One region of the Streptomyces sp. NPDC034086 genome, then DNA from elsewhere that is predicted to be linked to it. Evidence: riboswitches for the same ligand, from Rfam matches in the RefSeq annotation. Region 1 holds a riboswitch; the other holds the start of a gene.
The links. A riboswitch is a leader RNA that binds a small molecule or an ion and turns the genes downstream of it on or off. The one in region 1 is predicted to bind cobalamin.

Region 1 (7,028 bases):
CATCTGGATCGTGGCGGGCGTCATCTTCGCCGGCGCCGTCCAGGACATGGTGACCCTGTTCTTCTCCACCCGGCGCGACGGCCGTTCGCTCGGCCAGATGGCCCGGGACGAGATCGGCCCCGTCGGCGGGGCCGCCGCCCTGATAGCCGTGTTCGTCATCATGGTCATCCTGCTGGCGGTGCTGGCGCTGGTCATCGTCAACGCGCTGGCGCACTCCCCCTGGGGCGTCTTCTCCATCGGCATGACCATCCCGATCGCCCTCTTCATGGGCCTCTACCTGCGCGTCCTGCGCCCGGGCCGGGTCACCGAGGTCTCCTTCATCGGCGTCGCGCTGCTGCTGCTCGCGATCGTCGCCGGCGGCTGGGTCGCCGAGTCCTCCTGGGCGGACACCTTCACCCTGGAGAAGGAGACGCTGGTCATCTGGATGGTCGTGTACGGCTTCGTCGCCTCGGTGCTGCCGGTGTGGCTGCTGCTCGCGCCCCGCGACTACCTGTCCACCTTCATGAAGGTCGGCACCATCGCCCTGATGGCGGTCGGCGTGGTCCTCGCGATGCCGACGCTGAAGATGCCCTCGGTCACCGACTTCGCCTCGCGCGGTGACGGCCCGGTCTTCGCCGGTGCGATGTTCCCCTTCGTCTTCATCACCATCGCCTGCGGGGCCCTGTCCGGCTTCCACTCGCTGGTCGCCTCGGGCACCACCCCGAAGATGATCCAGAAGGAGACCCAGGTCCGGATCATCGGCTACGGCGCCATGCTCACCGAGTCCTTCGTCGCCGTCATGGCGGTGATCGCGGCGTGCATCATCGAGCCCGGCCTGTTCTTCGCGGTCAACTCCCCCGGCGGCGTCGTCGGCACCACCGTCCAGAGCGCCTCGGAGGCGGTGACCGGCCTCGGCTTCGCCATCAGCCCGGACGCCCTCGCGCAGGCCGCCAAGGACGTGGAGGAGGCCAGCCTGCTGTCCCGTACGGGCGGTGCGCCGACCTTCGCGCTCGGCATGTCGGAGATCTTCTCGGCGGTGGTCGGCGGCACCGCGATGAAGGCCTTCTGGTACCACTTCGCCATCATGTTCGAGGCCCTGTTCATCCTGACCACCGTCGACGCGGGCACCCGCGTCGGCCGGTTCATGCTCCAGGACACCCTCGGCAACGTCCACAAGTCCTTCAGGAACGTCAGCTGGAAGCCGGGCGTGTGGCTCGCGAGCGCCGTCGTGGTCGGCGGCTGGGGCTACTTCCTGTGGGTCGGCGTGAAGGACCCGCTGGGCGGCATCAACCAGCTCTTCCCGCTGTTCGGCATCGCGAACCAGCTGCTCGCGGCGGTCGCGCTGGCCGTCTGCACCACGCTGCTGGTCAAGTCCGGGCGGCTCAAGTGGGCCTGGGTCACGGCCGTTCCGCTGGCCTGGGACGTGGCCGTCACCCTCACGGCGAGCTACCAGAAGGTCTTCTCCGACGACGTGAAGGTCGGCTTCTTCGCGCAGCGCGACAAGTACCAGGCCGGCATCGACGCCGGGAAGGTGCTCCCGCCCGCGAAGAACATGGACGACATGCACACCGTGGTCACCAACGCGACGGTCGACGGGGTCCTGTCGGCCCTGTTCGCGGTCCTGATCATCATCGTGCTGGCGGACGCGGCCCGGACCTGCATCAAGGCCATCGCCCACCCCGAGTCCGTCCGCCTCTCCGAGGTGCCCTGGAGCGAGTCGAAGATCATCGCCCCGGCCGGACTCATCGCCACGGCCGAGGAGAAGGCCGAACTCGCGGCCGCCGGCCTCGACGGGCGCGGCAGCCCGGCCAGGGAGCCGGTCGCGTGAACCGGGTGCGCGGGGCGCTGGCGAAGGCCCGGTTCTTCGTACGGGAGTTCTCCGGCGAGGCCGCGTACGACCGGTACGTGGCGCACGCCCGCTCGCACGACCCGGATGCCGAGGTCCTGACCCGGCGCGCCTTCGAGCGGGCCCGTACCGACGCCCGCGAGGCGGACCCCCGGGAGGGCTTCCGCTGCTGCTGAGGGCACCGGGGCAGCCCGGGGAGGGCCCCGCCGTCCCGCACCGGGGGCGGCGGGGCCCTCCGGCTCGTCCGGCCCGCCTCCCGCGACGACCGGCTCCCGGCGACCGGCCCGGGTGACGCACACTCGGGGGCATGGACTTCGAGATCAGAACCGCCGGGGCGCACGAGTACGAGCGGCTGGGCGAGATCACCGGCGCGGCCTACAGCGGTGACGGGCTGCTCGACCAGAACGAGGACGACACCTACCTGAACGCGCTGCGCGACGTGGCCGGGCGGGCCGGCGAAGGCGAGGTGCTGGTCGCCGTACGGGACGGCCGGCTGCTCGGCGGCGTGACGTTCGCCGCCCCCGGGAGCCGGCTCGCGGACGTCGCCGGCCCGCGGGAGGCGGAGTTCCGGATGCTCGCGGTGGCTCCCGAGGCGCGCCGGCAGGGGGTCGGGGAGGCCCTGGTACGGGCCTGCGCCGATCGGGCCCGCGCCCTGGGCCTCACGGCGCTGGTGCTGTCCACCCAGCCGGCCATGCCGGGCGCCCGGCGGATCTACGAGCGGCTGGGCTTCGTCCGCACTCCGGAGCTCGACTGGTCGCCGTTCCCGGCCCTGACGCTGCTGACCTACCGTCTGGAGCTGTAGCCGCACCGACACAACATGTGGGGGGTCGCGCATCGGTGGCCCCCCACATGTATGCTCATCCTCGCTGTCGCCGCAGGGGAATCCGGTGTGAATCCGGAACTGTCCCGCAACGGTATGACAAGTCCGAGGACCTGCCGACAGTGCGCCCGGGTCGACCGAACCGGGTGCCGACACGTCCGGGCTTCGCGGTTGGGCCGGTGGACGCCGTGCGGTGAGTACGCGATTCCGTCGCGCCCGCACGCGCCTCCCCCTGCCCCGATCCGCCGATGACCGGGCCGAGCGAGGGAGAGCTCCCGCCGTGACCATCGCGCCTTCCGCACCGCGCGCCGAGTCCGTTTCTGGCGACACCACCGAAGGCCCGGGGGCCGCGCTGCTGCGTACTCTCACCGAGCTGACCGCCGACCTCCCCGACACCGACCCCGGCCGGGTCGCCGCCGCCGCGCTGCGCGGACGCAGCTCCGCGGCCGACGAGGCCGAGCTGCGCGGGCTGGCCACCGAGGCCGCGGCGGGCCTGATCTCCGAGGACCCGGCCTACTCCCGCCTCGCCGCCCGCCTGCTGACGCTGGCCGTGGCCGACGAGGCCGCCGGCCAGGGCGCCACCTCCTTCGCCGAGTCCGTCGCCGTCGGCCACCGCGAGGGCCTGATCGCCGACCGGACCGCCGCGTTCGTCGCCGCGCACGCCGGCCGGCTGAACGCCCTGGCCGAGCACGCGCTCGCCGACGGCGCGGACGACCGGTTCGGCTTCTTCGGCCTGCGCACCCTGCACAGCCGCTACCTGCTGCGGCACCCGCACACCCGCCAGGTGATCGAGACCCCGCAGTACTTCATGCTGCGCGTGGCCTGCGGCCTCGCCGAGGACGAGAGCGTCCAGGCCGTCGAGGAAGTGGCCTCCCTCTACCGGCTGATGAGCCGCCTCGACTACCTGCCGTCCTCCCCCACGCTCTTCAACTCCGGCACCCGCCACCCGCAGATGTCCTCCTGCTACCTGCTGGACTCCCCGCTGGACGAGCTGGACTCGATCTACGACCGCTACCACCAGGTGGCCCGCCTCTCCAAGCACGCCGGCGGCATCGGCCTCTCGTACTCCCGCATCCGCGCCCGCGGTTCGCTGATCCGCGGCACCAACGGCCACTCCAACGGCATCGTGCCGTTCCTGAAGACCCTCGACGCCTCCGTCGCCGCCGTGAACCAGGGCGGGCGCCGCAAGGGCGCCGCGGCCGTCTACCTGGAGACCTGGCACGCCGACATCGAGGAGTTCCTGGAGCTGCGCGACAACACCGGCGAGGACCAGCGCCGCACGCACAACCTCAACCTCGCGCACTGGATCCCGGACGAGTTCATGCGCCGCGTGAACGCCGACGCCGACTGGTCGCTGTTTTCGCCGGCCGACGTCCCCGAGCTGGTGGACCTGTACGGCGAGGAGTTCGACGCCGCCTACCTCAAGGCGGAGGCGGCGGGCCTCGCGAAGAAGACCATGCCGGCCCGCGACCTGTACGGCCGCATGATGCGCACCCTCGCGCAGACCGGCCAGGGCTGGATGACCTTCAAGGACGCCTCGAACCGGACCGCGAACCAGACCGCGCTGCCCGGCACCGTCGTCCACTCCTCCAACCTCTGCACCGAGATCATCGAGGTCACCAACGACGGCGAGACCGCCGTCTGCAACCTCGGCTCGGTCAACCTCGGGGCGTTCGTCGCCGACGGCGAGATGGACTGGGAGCGCCTGGACGAGACCGTCCGCACGGCCGTGACCTTCCTCGACCGCGTCGTCGACATCAACTTCTACCCGACCGAGCAGGCCGGCCGCTCCAACGCCAGGTGGCGTCCGGTGGGCCTGGGCGCGATGGGCCTCCAGGACGTCTTCTTCAAGCTGCGCCTGCCCTTCGACTCCGCCGAGGCGAAGGCCCTGTCCACGCGGATCTCCGAGCGGATCATGCTGGCCGCGTACGAGGCCTCCTGCGACCTCGCCGAGCGCAGCGGCCCCCTCCCCGCCTGGGCCGAGACCCGTACCGCCCAGGGTGTCCTGCACCCCGACCACTACGGCGTCGAGCCCACCTGGCCCGAGCGCTGGGACGCCCTGCGCGCCCGGATCGCGAAGACCGGCATGCGCAACTCGCTGCTCCTCGCGATCGCCCCGACCGCGACGATCGCCTCCATCGCGGGCGTGTACGAGTGCATCGAGCCGCAGGTCTCCAACCTCTTCAAGCGCGAGACGCTCAGCGGTGAGTTCCTGCAGGTCAACGCCTACCTGGTGGAGGACCTCAAGGAGCTCGGGGTGTGGGACGCGCAGACCCGCGAGGCGCTGCGCGACTCCTCCGGCTCCGTCCAGGGCTTCGGCTGGATCCCGGCGGAGATCCGGGAGCTGTACCGCACGGCGTGGGAGATCCCGCAGCGCGGCCTGATCGACATGGCGGCGGCCCGTACCCCGTACCTGGACCAGAGCCAGTCGCTCAACCTGTTCCTGGAGACGCCCACCATCGGCAAGCTCAGCTCGATGTACGCGTACGCCTGGAAGCAGGGTCTGAAGACCACGTACTACCTGCGCTCCCGCCCGGCGACGAAGATCGCCCGCGCCGCGTCCGGCGCCGCCGCCGTCCCGGCCGCCGCCACCCCCCTCCCGCAGGCCCTCGACGCCGAGGCGCTGGCCTGCTCCCTTGAGAACCCCGAGTCCTGCGAGGCCTGCCAGTAATGAGCTCCAACGACCAGAAGAACCTTCTCGACCCGGGCTTCGAGCTGACCCTGCGTCCGATGCGCTACCCGGACTTCTACGAGCGCTACCGGGACGCGATCAAGAACACCTGGACGGTGGAGGAGGTCGACCTCCACTCCGACGTCGCGGACCTGGCGAAGCTGACGCCCTCCGAGCAGCACATGATCGGCCGTCTGGTGGCGTTCTTCGCGACGGGCGACTCGATCGTCGCGAACAACCTGGTGCTGACGCTGTACAAGCACATCAACTCCCCGGAGGCGCGCCTGTACCTGTCGCGCCAGCTGTTCGAGGAGGCCGTGCACGTCCAGTTCTACCTGACGCTGCTCGACACCTACCTGCCCGACCCCGACGACCGCGCGGCGGCCTTCGACGCGGTGGAGAACATCCCCTCCATCCGCGAGAAGGCGCAGTTCTGCTTCAAGTGGATGGACTCGGTCGAGAAGATCGACCGGCTGGAGACCGCCGCCGACCGGCGCCGTTTCCTGCTGAACCTGATCTGCTTCGCCGCGTGCATCGAGGGCCTGTTCTTCTACGGCGCCTTCGCGTACGTCTACTGGTTCCGCTCGCGCGGCCTGCTGCACGGTCTGGCGACGGGCACCAACTGGGTCTTCCGTGATGAGACCATGCACATGAACTTCGCGTTCGAGGTCGTGGACACGGTCCGCAAGGAGGAGCCGGAGCTCTTCGACGACGCCCTCCAGCAGCAGGTCACCGACATGCTGAAGGAGGCCGTCGAGGCGGAGCTGCAGTTCGGCCGCGACCTGTGCGGTGACGGCCTGCCGGGCATGAACACCGAGTCGATGCGCGCGTACCTGGAGTGCGTCGCCGACCAGCGCCTGGTCCGCCTCGGCTTCCCGCCGGTGTACGGCTCGCAGAACCCGTTCTCCTTCATGGAGCTCCAGGGCGTCCAGGAGCTGACGAACTTCTTCGAGCGCCGGCCGTCGGCCTACCAGGTCGCGGTGGAGGGCACCGTCGACCTGGACGAGGACTTCTAGGTCCCGGCCCGCGGCGGCCCCGGGCGGGCCGCCGCGGCGAGCCGGCGGTCGGTGCGGCGCTCGTGCAGGGCACCGGGCAGGACGGGGGCGAGGAGGAGCGCGGCCACGGCGAGGACGACCAGGTAGTCGAGGAGCGTGTTCATGCCTCAAAGATCGTCGGTACCGCCGGAACCGGACAGTGGCAGGACTGTCATGGAAGAGCGAATTACTGCCACACTGGCTCCATGCTGAAGAACGTGGCGGTGGCCCTCGTCGACGGAGTGGCGCCCTTCGAGTTCGGGATCTTCTGCGAGGTCTTCGGGATCGACCGGAGCGAGCAGGGACTGCCCGTGTACGACTTCGCGGTGTGCGCGGCCGAGGACGGGCCGCTGTCCATGGCGGACGTCGGTTTCGCCATCGCGCCGGCGCACGGGCTGGAGCGGCTGGAGGAGGCCGACCTGATCTGCCTGCCCGCCGACCGGCGGGCGCCGGTGCGGGACTACCCCGAGCCCTTCCTCGACGCCCTGCGCCGGGCCGTGGGCCGGGGGGCGCGGGTGCTCAGCGTGTGCTCCGGCGCCTTCGTGCTCGGTGCGGCCGGGCTGCTGGACGGGCGGCGCTGCACCACCCACTGGATGCACGCCCCGGCGCTGACCCGCCGCTACCCGGCGGCCCGGGTCGACCCGGACGTGCTCTACGTGGACGAGGGGGCGGTGGTCA
Region 2 (7,028 bases), 220 kb from region 1:
CGCGAGCCCGGCCAGCGAACGCCACACCGCGGCCCGGCTCGTCTGCCCGAGCCGGGCCGCCTGGGCGCGGCGCACCTGGGCCATCGAGTCCAGCAGCAGGAAGCCGATCCGGTACATGACCAGCGCCACGTCCACCACGGGCGCGGGCACCCCGGCCCGCACCAGCCGGGGCAGCACGTCCGAGACCGGCGTGGTGAAGGCGAACAGCAGCACCCCGAGCGAGGCCGCGGAGGTGCGCAGCAGCAGCTCGGCCGCGTGCCGGGGCCCGTCCGGGGCGAGGGCGAGGAAGCCGCCGGGGCCGCCCACCGAGACCAGCAGCGGCAGCGCCCCGGTCACGCAGAAGCCGAGCGGCACCCGGAAGGCCCGCCACAGCTGCCGCCCGGGCACCCCGGCGGGCCCGAGCAGCACGGCCAGGGTCGCCGCGGCGGCCAGCGGCCCGCCGGGCCAGGGCGGCAGGCACACGGCGGTGACGGTGAGCCCCAGCCCCAGCAGGGCCTTCTCCAGGGGGTGGCGGCCCCGCCAGCGGCTGGAGTGGGCCGCCACGTCGATCGGCAGCACCGCCTACGGCTCCGGGGTGGTGCGGGTCCGCCCGGCGGCCCCGGCGTCGGCGAGGGCCTGCGCGGCGCCCTGGCGCCGGCCCCTGCGGACGCCGAAGTAGTAGGCGAGGACGCCCGCACCGAGCGCCGCCTGGAGCGCGAACAGCGCCGACTCGATCTCGGCCGAGGGGGGCTCGTACAGCGGGGAGAACCAGGGCTCGTAGTCCGGCTCCAGCTCCGTGATGGCCGCCTCCGCCTGGCTGTCGGCGCCGGTGAACGGCTCCTCCTTGCCCTCGCCGAGCCCCAGCGCGAGCGGGATCACGGCCAGTGCCGCCACCACGAGCAGCAGCAACATGTTGATCTTCGTGTTCCTGGTCATCAGAGCGCCGCCCCCTGCTCGGTCCGCTTGCCGCCGGTCAGCTTCGTGACCCCGAGGCGGACCAGGTCCGCCGTGCTGGACTGCATCAGCAGCCGCATCACGAGCACCGTCAGCAGGCCCTCGCTCACGGCCAGCGGGAGCTGGGTGACCGCGAAGATGCCGGCGAACTTCTCCAGGGAGCCCAGGAAGCCGCTCGCCGGGTCGGGGAAGGCCAGCGCCAGCTGGACGGAGGTCACGCAGTAGGTGATCAGGTCGGCGAAGAACGCGCCGAAGAAGACGGTCACCATCAGCGGCAGGCCGAACCTGCGCAGCAGCCGGTAGGCGCCGTAGCCCGCCCAGGGCCCGGCGACCGCCATCGAGAACACGTTGGCGCCCAGTGTGGTGAGCCCGCCGTGGGCCAGCAGCAGCGCCTGGAAGAGCAGGGTGATCGTGCCGAGCACCGCCATGACCGGCGGACGGAAGAGGATGGCCCCGAGCCCCGTCCCCGTCGGGTGCGAGCAACTTCCCGTCACAGAAGGGATCTTCAGGGCGGACAGGACGAACGTGAACGCACCGGACGCCCCGAGCAGCAGCGTGCTCTCCGGGTTCGCCTTCACCTCGCGGGTCAGGGCGCGGACCCCGTGGACGACGAAGGGGGCGGACGCGGCGCCCCAGGCGGCCGCGTGCAAAGGGGGCAGGAACCCCTCGGCGATATGCATGAGTTGGGAGACCTCTCCAGCACCTCGTGGATGGACGACGCGCCTCGGCCGGTCTCCTGGCTCACGGGTCATGATGCCCGGACTCCGCCTTCCCGGGCCCGCGCGGTCTCCCGCGCGCGCCCAGTGGCCTACCCGCTGGGGGCGCCTCCCGGACGGTGTCTGGGAGGATCTGGAGCCGGACTTCCCGATTACAGTGGCGAGGGCCGCACCGGTTTTCCACCGGTTTCCCGAACACCAAGGCCCGATGACCCTAGTCGTCCGCACGGACCGTCACAAGCCGGACCCGGAGCCCGGGCCCCCGGCGCCGGCGGCCGCCCCTCCCGCACGCGACGGCGGGCCCGGGACGTCACGCGTCCCGGGCCCGCCGTCCGTACCCGCTCGGGTCAGCAGGTGTTCGGGTGTGCGATGTCCAGCACGAACCGCTCGGGCGAGTGCAGGACGGAGGTGCTGTAGAACGGCTGGGTGTCGAAGGCGGCGCCGAAGGTCACGTACCCCTCGAAGTCGCCGGTCAGGGCGATGCCCTTGAGCTTGCTGAGGTAGATCTTCTGGAGCTTGGGCCCCTGGTAGACGTTCTGCCCCGCGTCGTCGTGGGCGGCGGCGGGGTGCAGCCGGATCTCCAGGAAGTACGTCCCGGCCAGCGGCACGGGCTTGCCGGACCCGTCGTAGACCAGCTGGGACACGGGAGTGACGGTGACCGGAGGGACGTACCCCTCGAGGTCGATCACGATCCGGTCGAACGTGCAGTGCCCGCCCCAGCGCGCGTTGACGACGAGCGGGGTCTGGGTGCGGGTGGAGGTGGTGGCGGCGGAGGCCGGCGACGTGGAGAGCGCGAGCCCGGCGGTGAGCAGGGCGCCCGTGGCCAGGGCCACGATCCGGCGGCGGTGCGGGTGACGCATGATGTCTCCCCGGTTCCGTGAGACGGGGACTGCCTGTCACCTCCTAGGACACCGCCGGGCCGCGCGCGGTTCCACGCGCCGCCCCTCAGGACGCCAGCAGCGTGCTCAGCTGCGCGTCCAGGTCGTAGTGGCGCCGCTCCTGCCCGCGCGGCACCAGCTCCGTCATCCGCCGGCACAGCGCGCGCACGTCCCTGGCGCGGGCGGAGACCACGCAGCCGCGCTCGCCGTTGCTGAAGCCGAGCAGCACGCGCGGCTCCGAGCCGTTCCAGCCGGGCCACACCCGTATGTCGCCCTCGCCGGTGGGCGCGTGCTGCCCGTCGAGCAGCAGCTCGCGCGCGAACACCCAGCGGGCGAGGTGGGCCCCCGCGCCCCGCAGGTCGACGGCCACCTCGTACGGGCGGTCCGTGCGGTAGACGAAGCGGCCGGTCAGGGGGACGGCCAGGGGGGCGGCTTCCAGCCGCAGCGGCAGGAGTCGGTGGTCGGTGATGGTGGCCATCGGCGGTCGCCTCTCGTCGTGCGGGGGCCGTTCCGCGCCCCTCCCCGCACGCTACCGCCGCCCGTGGGCGCCCTCCGGGGCCGAAGGTCCCGAGGGGCCGGGCCGCACGGCCCCCTTTCCGGCCACGGCCCGCTCCCTGCTCCCGACGGAGACCGCTACGGGGTCAGCACTCGATCACGTTGACCGCGAGCCCGCCGCGCGCCGTCTCCTTGTACTTGACCTTCATGTCGGCGCCCGTCTCCTTCATGGTCTTGATGACCTTGTCGAGGGACACCTTGTGGCTGCCGTCCCCGCGCATCGCCATCTTGGCCGCGGTGACGGCCTTGACGGCGGCCATGCCGTTGCGCTCGATGCAGGGGATCTGGACGAGGCCGCCGACCGGGTCGCAGGTCAGGCCGAGGTTGTGCTCCATGCCGATCTCGGCGGCGTTCTCGACCTGCTCGGGGGTGCCGCCCAGGACCTCGGCGAGGGCGCCCGCCGCCATCGAGCAGGCGGAACCGACCTCGCCCTGGCAGCCGACCTCGGCGCCGGAGATCGAGGCGTTCTCCTTGAAGAGCATGCCGATCGCGCCCGCGGCGAGCAGGAAGCGGACCACGCCGTCCTCGTCCGCGCCGGGCACGAAGTTCACGTAGTAGTGCAGGACCGCCGGCAGCACGCCCGCCGCGCCGTTCGTGGGAGCGGTCACCACGCGCCCGCCCGCCGCGTTCTCCTCGTTGACGGCCATCGCGTAGATCGTCGTCCACTCGCTGCGGTGCATCATCGGGTCGCCCTCGGTGCGCAGCTGGCGCGCCGTGGAGGCGGCCCGGCGCTTGACGCGCAGACCGCCCGGCAGGATGCCCTCGCGGGACATGCCGCGCGAGACGCAGGACTGCATGACGCGCCAGATCTCCAGGAGGCCCTCGCGGATCTCCTCCTCCGTGCGCCAGGCCTTCTCGTTCTCGAGCATCAGGGAGGAGATCGACAGGCCGGTCTCGTTGGCCAGGCGCAGCATCTCGTCGCCCGAGCGGAAGGGGTACCTCAGCACCGTGTCGTCGAGCTTGATCCGGTCCTCGCCGACCGCGTCCTCGTCGACGACGAACCCGCCGCCGACCGAGTAGTAGGTCTTCTCCAGCAGCGGGGCGCCGGCGGCGTCGTACGCGAAGAGGGTCATGCCGTTCGCGTGGTAGGGCAGCGAGCGGCGGCGGTGCAGGATCAGCTGGTTCGGCTCGTCGAAGTCGATCTCGTGGGCACCGCCTATCTCCGCACCCAGCAGACGCAGCTTGCCGCTCCTGCGGATGCGCTCCACCTCGTCGTCGGCGCTCTCGACGTCCACCGTGCGGGGGGAGTGGCCCTCCAGGCCGAGCAGGACCGCCTTGGGCGTGCCGTGCCCGTGGCCGGTCGCGCCGAGGGAGCCGAAGAGCTCCGCCCGGACGGAGGCGGTCTGGGCGAGGGCGCCGTCCTTCTTCAGCCGCGTCACGAACATGCGCGCCGCGCGCATCGGACCGACCGTGTGCGAGCTGGAAGGACCGATGCCGATCGAGAAGAGATCGAAAACGGAGATGGCCACTGGCGGACTCCCGGAACCTCCCCGCTGTGACGGGGAAACAACGACCCGTCCAGCTGCCCGCGGGGGTAGCGGGGGCAGCCGACGGATGGGCGGACTTTGCGGAGGTTTGGGCAAAGAGCGCCGGTGGGCGCCCTTGCCCTGCTATAGCAGCGTACGTCGTTCATGCGGGGGTCGGATCCCGCGCCGGGGCGTCGCCCCGAGTGATTTCGGCCTCGGCCGCCCGGGGGACGGGCGTCCGGCCGGGCCGCCGCCGGGCCGGGGCCCGGCGGCGGCCCGGGCCGTGAAAAGGGGCCCGGCCCTGTGCGAGAACACGGCCGGGCCCCCCAGGGCCGCGCCTAGAGCGACGGGTACAGCGGGAACTTCGCGGCCAGGGCCGAGACGCGCGCCTTGAGGGCGGCGGCGTCGTAGTCCGGCTTCAGCGCCTGGGCGATGATCTCGGCGACCTCGGTGAAGGCCTCGGTGTCGAAGCCGCGGGTCGCGAGGGCCGGCGTGCCGATCCGCAGGCCCGAGGTGACCATCGGCGGCCGGGGGTCGTTCGGGATGGCGTTCCGGTTGACCGTGATGCCGACCTCGTGGAGGCGGTCCTCGGCCTGCTGGCCGTCCAGCTCGGAGTCGCGCAGGTCGACCAGGACCAGGTGCACGTCGGTGCCGCCCGTGAGGACGTCCACGCCCACGGCCTTGACGTCGTCCTGCACCAGGCGGGCGGCGAGGATCCTCGCGCCCTCCAGGGTGCGCTCCTGGCGCTCCTTGAACTCCGGCGAGGCCGCGACCTTGAAGGAGACGGCCTTGGCGGCGATCACGTGCTCCAGCGGGCCGCCCTGCTGGCCCGGGAAGACCGCGGAGTTGATCTTCTTGGCCAGCTCCTGCGTCGACAGGATGACACCGCCGCGCGGACCGCCGAGGGTCTTGTGCGTGGTGGTGGTGACGACGTGGGCGTGCGGGACCGGGTTCGGGTGCAGGCCCGCGGCGACCAGACCCGCGAAGTGGGCCATGTCGACCATCAGGTACGCGCCGACCTCGTCCGCGATCCGGCGGAACGCGGCGAAGTCCAGCTGGCGCGGGTAGGCGGACCAGCCGGCGACGATCAGCTGCGGCTTGGACTCCTTGGCGAGGCGCTCGACCTCGGCCATGTCCACCTGGCCGGTCTCGTCGACGTGGTACGGGACCACGTTGTAGAGCTTGCCGGAGAAGTTGATCTTCATGCCGTGGGTCAGGTGACCGCCGTGGGCCAGGTTCAGGCCCATGATCGTGTCGCCCGGCTTCAGCAGCGCGAACATCGCGGCGGCGTTGGCCTGCGCACCCGAGTGCGGCTGGACGTTCGCGGCCTCGGCGCCGAACAGCGCCTTGATGCGGTCGATCGCGATCTGCTCGACCACGTCGACGTGCTCGCAGCCGCCGTAGTAGCGGCGGCCCGGGTAGCCCTCGGCGTACTTGTTGGTCAGGACCGAGCCCTGGGCCTCCATGACGGCGACCGGAGCGAAGTTCTCCGACGCGATCATTTCCAGGGTCGACTGCTGGCGCACGAGCTCGGCGTCGACGGCGGCGGCGACGTCGGGGTCGAGCTCGTGGAGAGGGGTGTTCAGAACGGACATCAGGATCCCCTGGGGTCAGTTACCGGCGGTGAGGGCGGTGTACTCGTCGTAGGAGAGCGCGTCCTTGGGCTCCTCCGACAGGCGCACCTTGAACAGCCAGCCGCCCTCGAAGGGAGCGGAGTTCACCAGGGCGGGGTCGTCCACGACGTCCTGGTTGGACTCGACGACCTCACCGGAGACGGGGGAGTACAGGTCGCTGACCGACTTGGTCGACTCCAGCTCGCCACAGGTCTCGCCCTCGGTGACGGTGGTGCCGGCCGCGGGGAGGTCGGCGTAGACGACGTCACCGAGCGCGTTGGCGGCGAACTCCGTGATGCCGACCGTCGCGATGCCGTCCTCGGTGGCCGACAGCCACTCGTGCTCCTTGGTGTAACGCAGCTGCTGGGGGTTGCTCATGACCTGATTCTCCTGGATGCGGGGAGGTGGATACGAACGGTGGTCTTGCGTGCTGAGACGGTGGAGCCCGGTACGAGGGCTACTTCTGCCGCTTGTAGAAGGGCAGGGCCACGACCTCGTAGGGCTCATGCGTACCGCGAATGTCGACGCCGACGCCGGAGGTGCCGGGCGCGGCGTGCGCCGCGTCGACGTACGCCATCGCGATCGGCTTGCCCAGCGTGGGGGACGGGGCGCCGGAGGTCACCTCGCCGATGACCTCGCCGCCGGCGACCACGGGGAAGCCGGCGCGCGGGACGCGGCGGCCCTCGGCGACCAGACCGACCAGCTTGCGCGGCGGCTTCGTGGCGGCGACCTCGGCGGCGGCCTCCAGGGCGGCGCGGCCGACGAAGTCGCCCTCCTTCTCGAACTTCACGACCCGGCCCAGCCCGGCGTCGAAGGGGGTGAGGGCGGTGGTCAGCTCGTGCCCGTACAGCGGCATGCCCGCCTCCA

Region 2: linked by a shared signal. The riboswitch ahead of ACZ514_RS08695 (energy-coupling factor ABC transporter permease) and the one ahead of ACZ514_RS07725 (ribonucleoside-diphosphate reductase subunit alpha) in region 1 are both predicted to bind cobalamin.

What each region holds. Positions count from the first base shown of each region.
Region 1 is NZ_JBVISM010000002.1:498,142-505,169, reverse strand. It holds gene ACZ514_RS07740 (carbon starvation CstA family protein) at 1-1,807, shown strand, start outside; gene ACZ514_RS07735 (CstA-like transporter-associated (seleno)protein) at 1,804-2,001, shown strand; gene ACZ514_RS07730 (GNAT family N-acetyltransferase) at 2,133-2,627, shown strand; adenosylcobalamin-variant (AdoCbl-variant) riboswitch at 2,692-2,768, shown strand; gene ACZ514_RS07725 (ribonucleoside-diphosphate reductase subunit alpha) at 2,926-5,316, shown strand; gene ACZ514_RS07720 (ribonucleotide-diphosphate reductase subunit beta) at 5,316-6,332, shown strand; gene ACZ514_RS07715 (hypothetical protein) at 6,329-6,475, opposite strand; gene ACZ514_RS07710 (helix-turn-helix domain-containing protein) at 6,557-7,028, shown strand, end outside.
Region 2 is NZ_JBVISM010000002.1:718,441-725,468, forward strand. It holds gene cbiQ (cobalt ECF transporter T component CbiQ) at 1-558, opposite strand, end outside; gene ACZ514_RS08690 (energy-coupling factor ABC transporter substrate-binding protein) at 562-915, opposite strand; gene ACZ514_RS08695 (energy-coupling factor ABC transporter permease) at 915-1,613, opposite strand; cobalamin riboswitch at 1,643-1,867, opposite strand; gene ACZ514_RS08700 (AMIN-like domain-containing (lipo)protein) at 1,997-2,509, opposite strand; gene ACZ514_RS08705 (SsgA family sporulation/cell division regulator) at 2,595-3,005, opposite strand; gene ACZ514_RS08710 (L-serine ammonia-lyase) at 3,169-4,551, opposite strand; gene glyA (serine hydroxymethyltransferase) at 4,887-6,143, opposite strand; gene gcvH (glycine cleavage system protein GcvH) at 6,159-6,539, opposite strand; gene gcvT (glycine cleavage system aminomethyltransferase GcvT) at 6,619-7,028, opposite strand, start outside.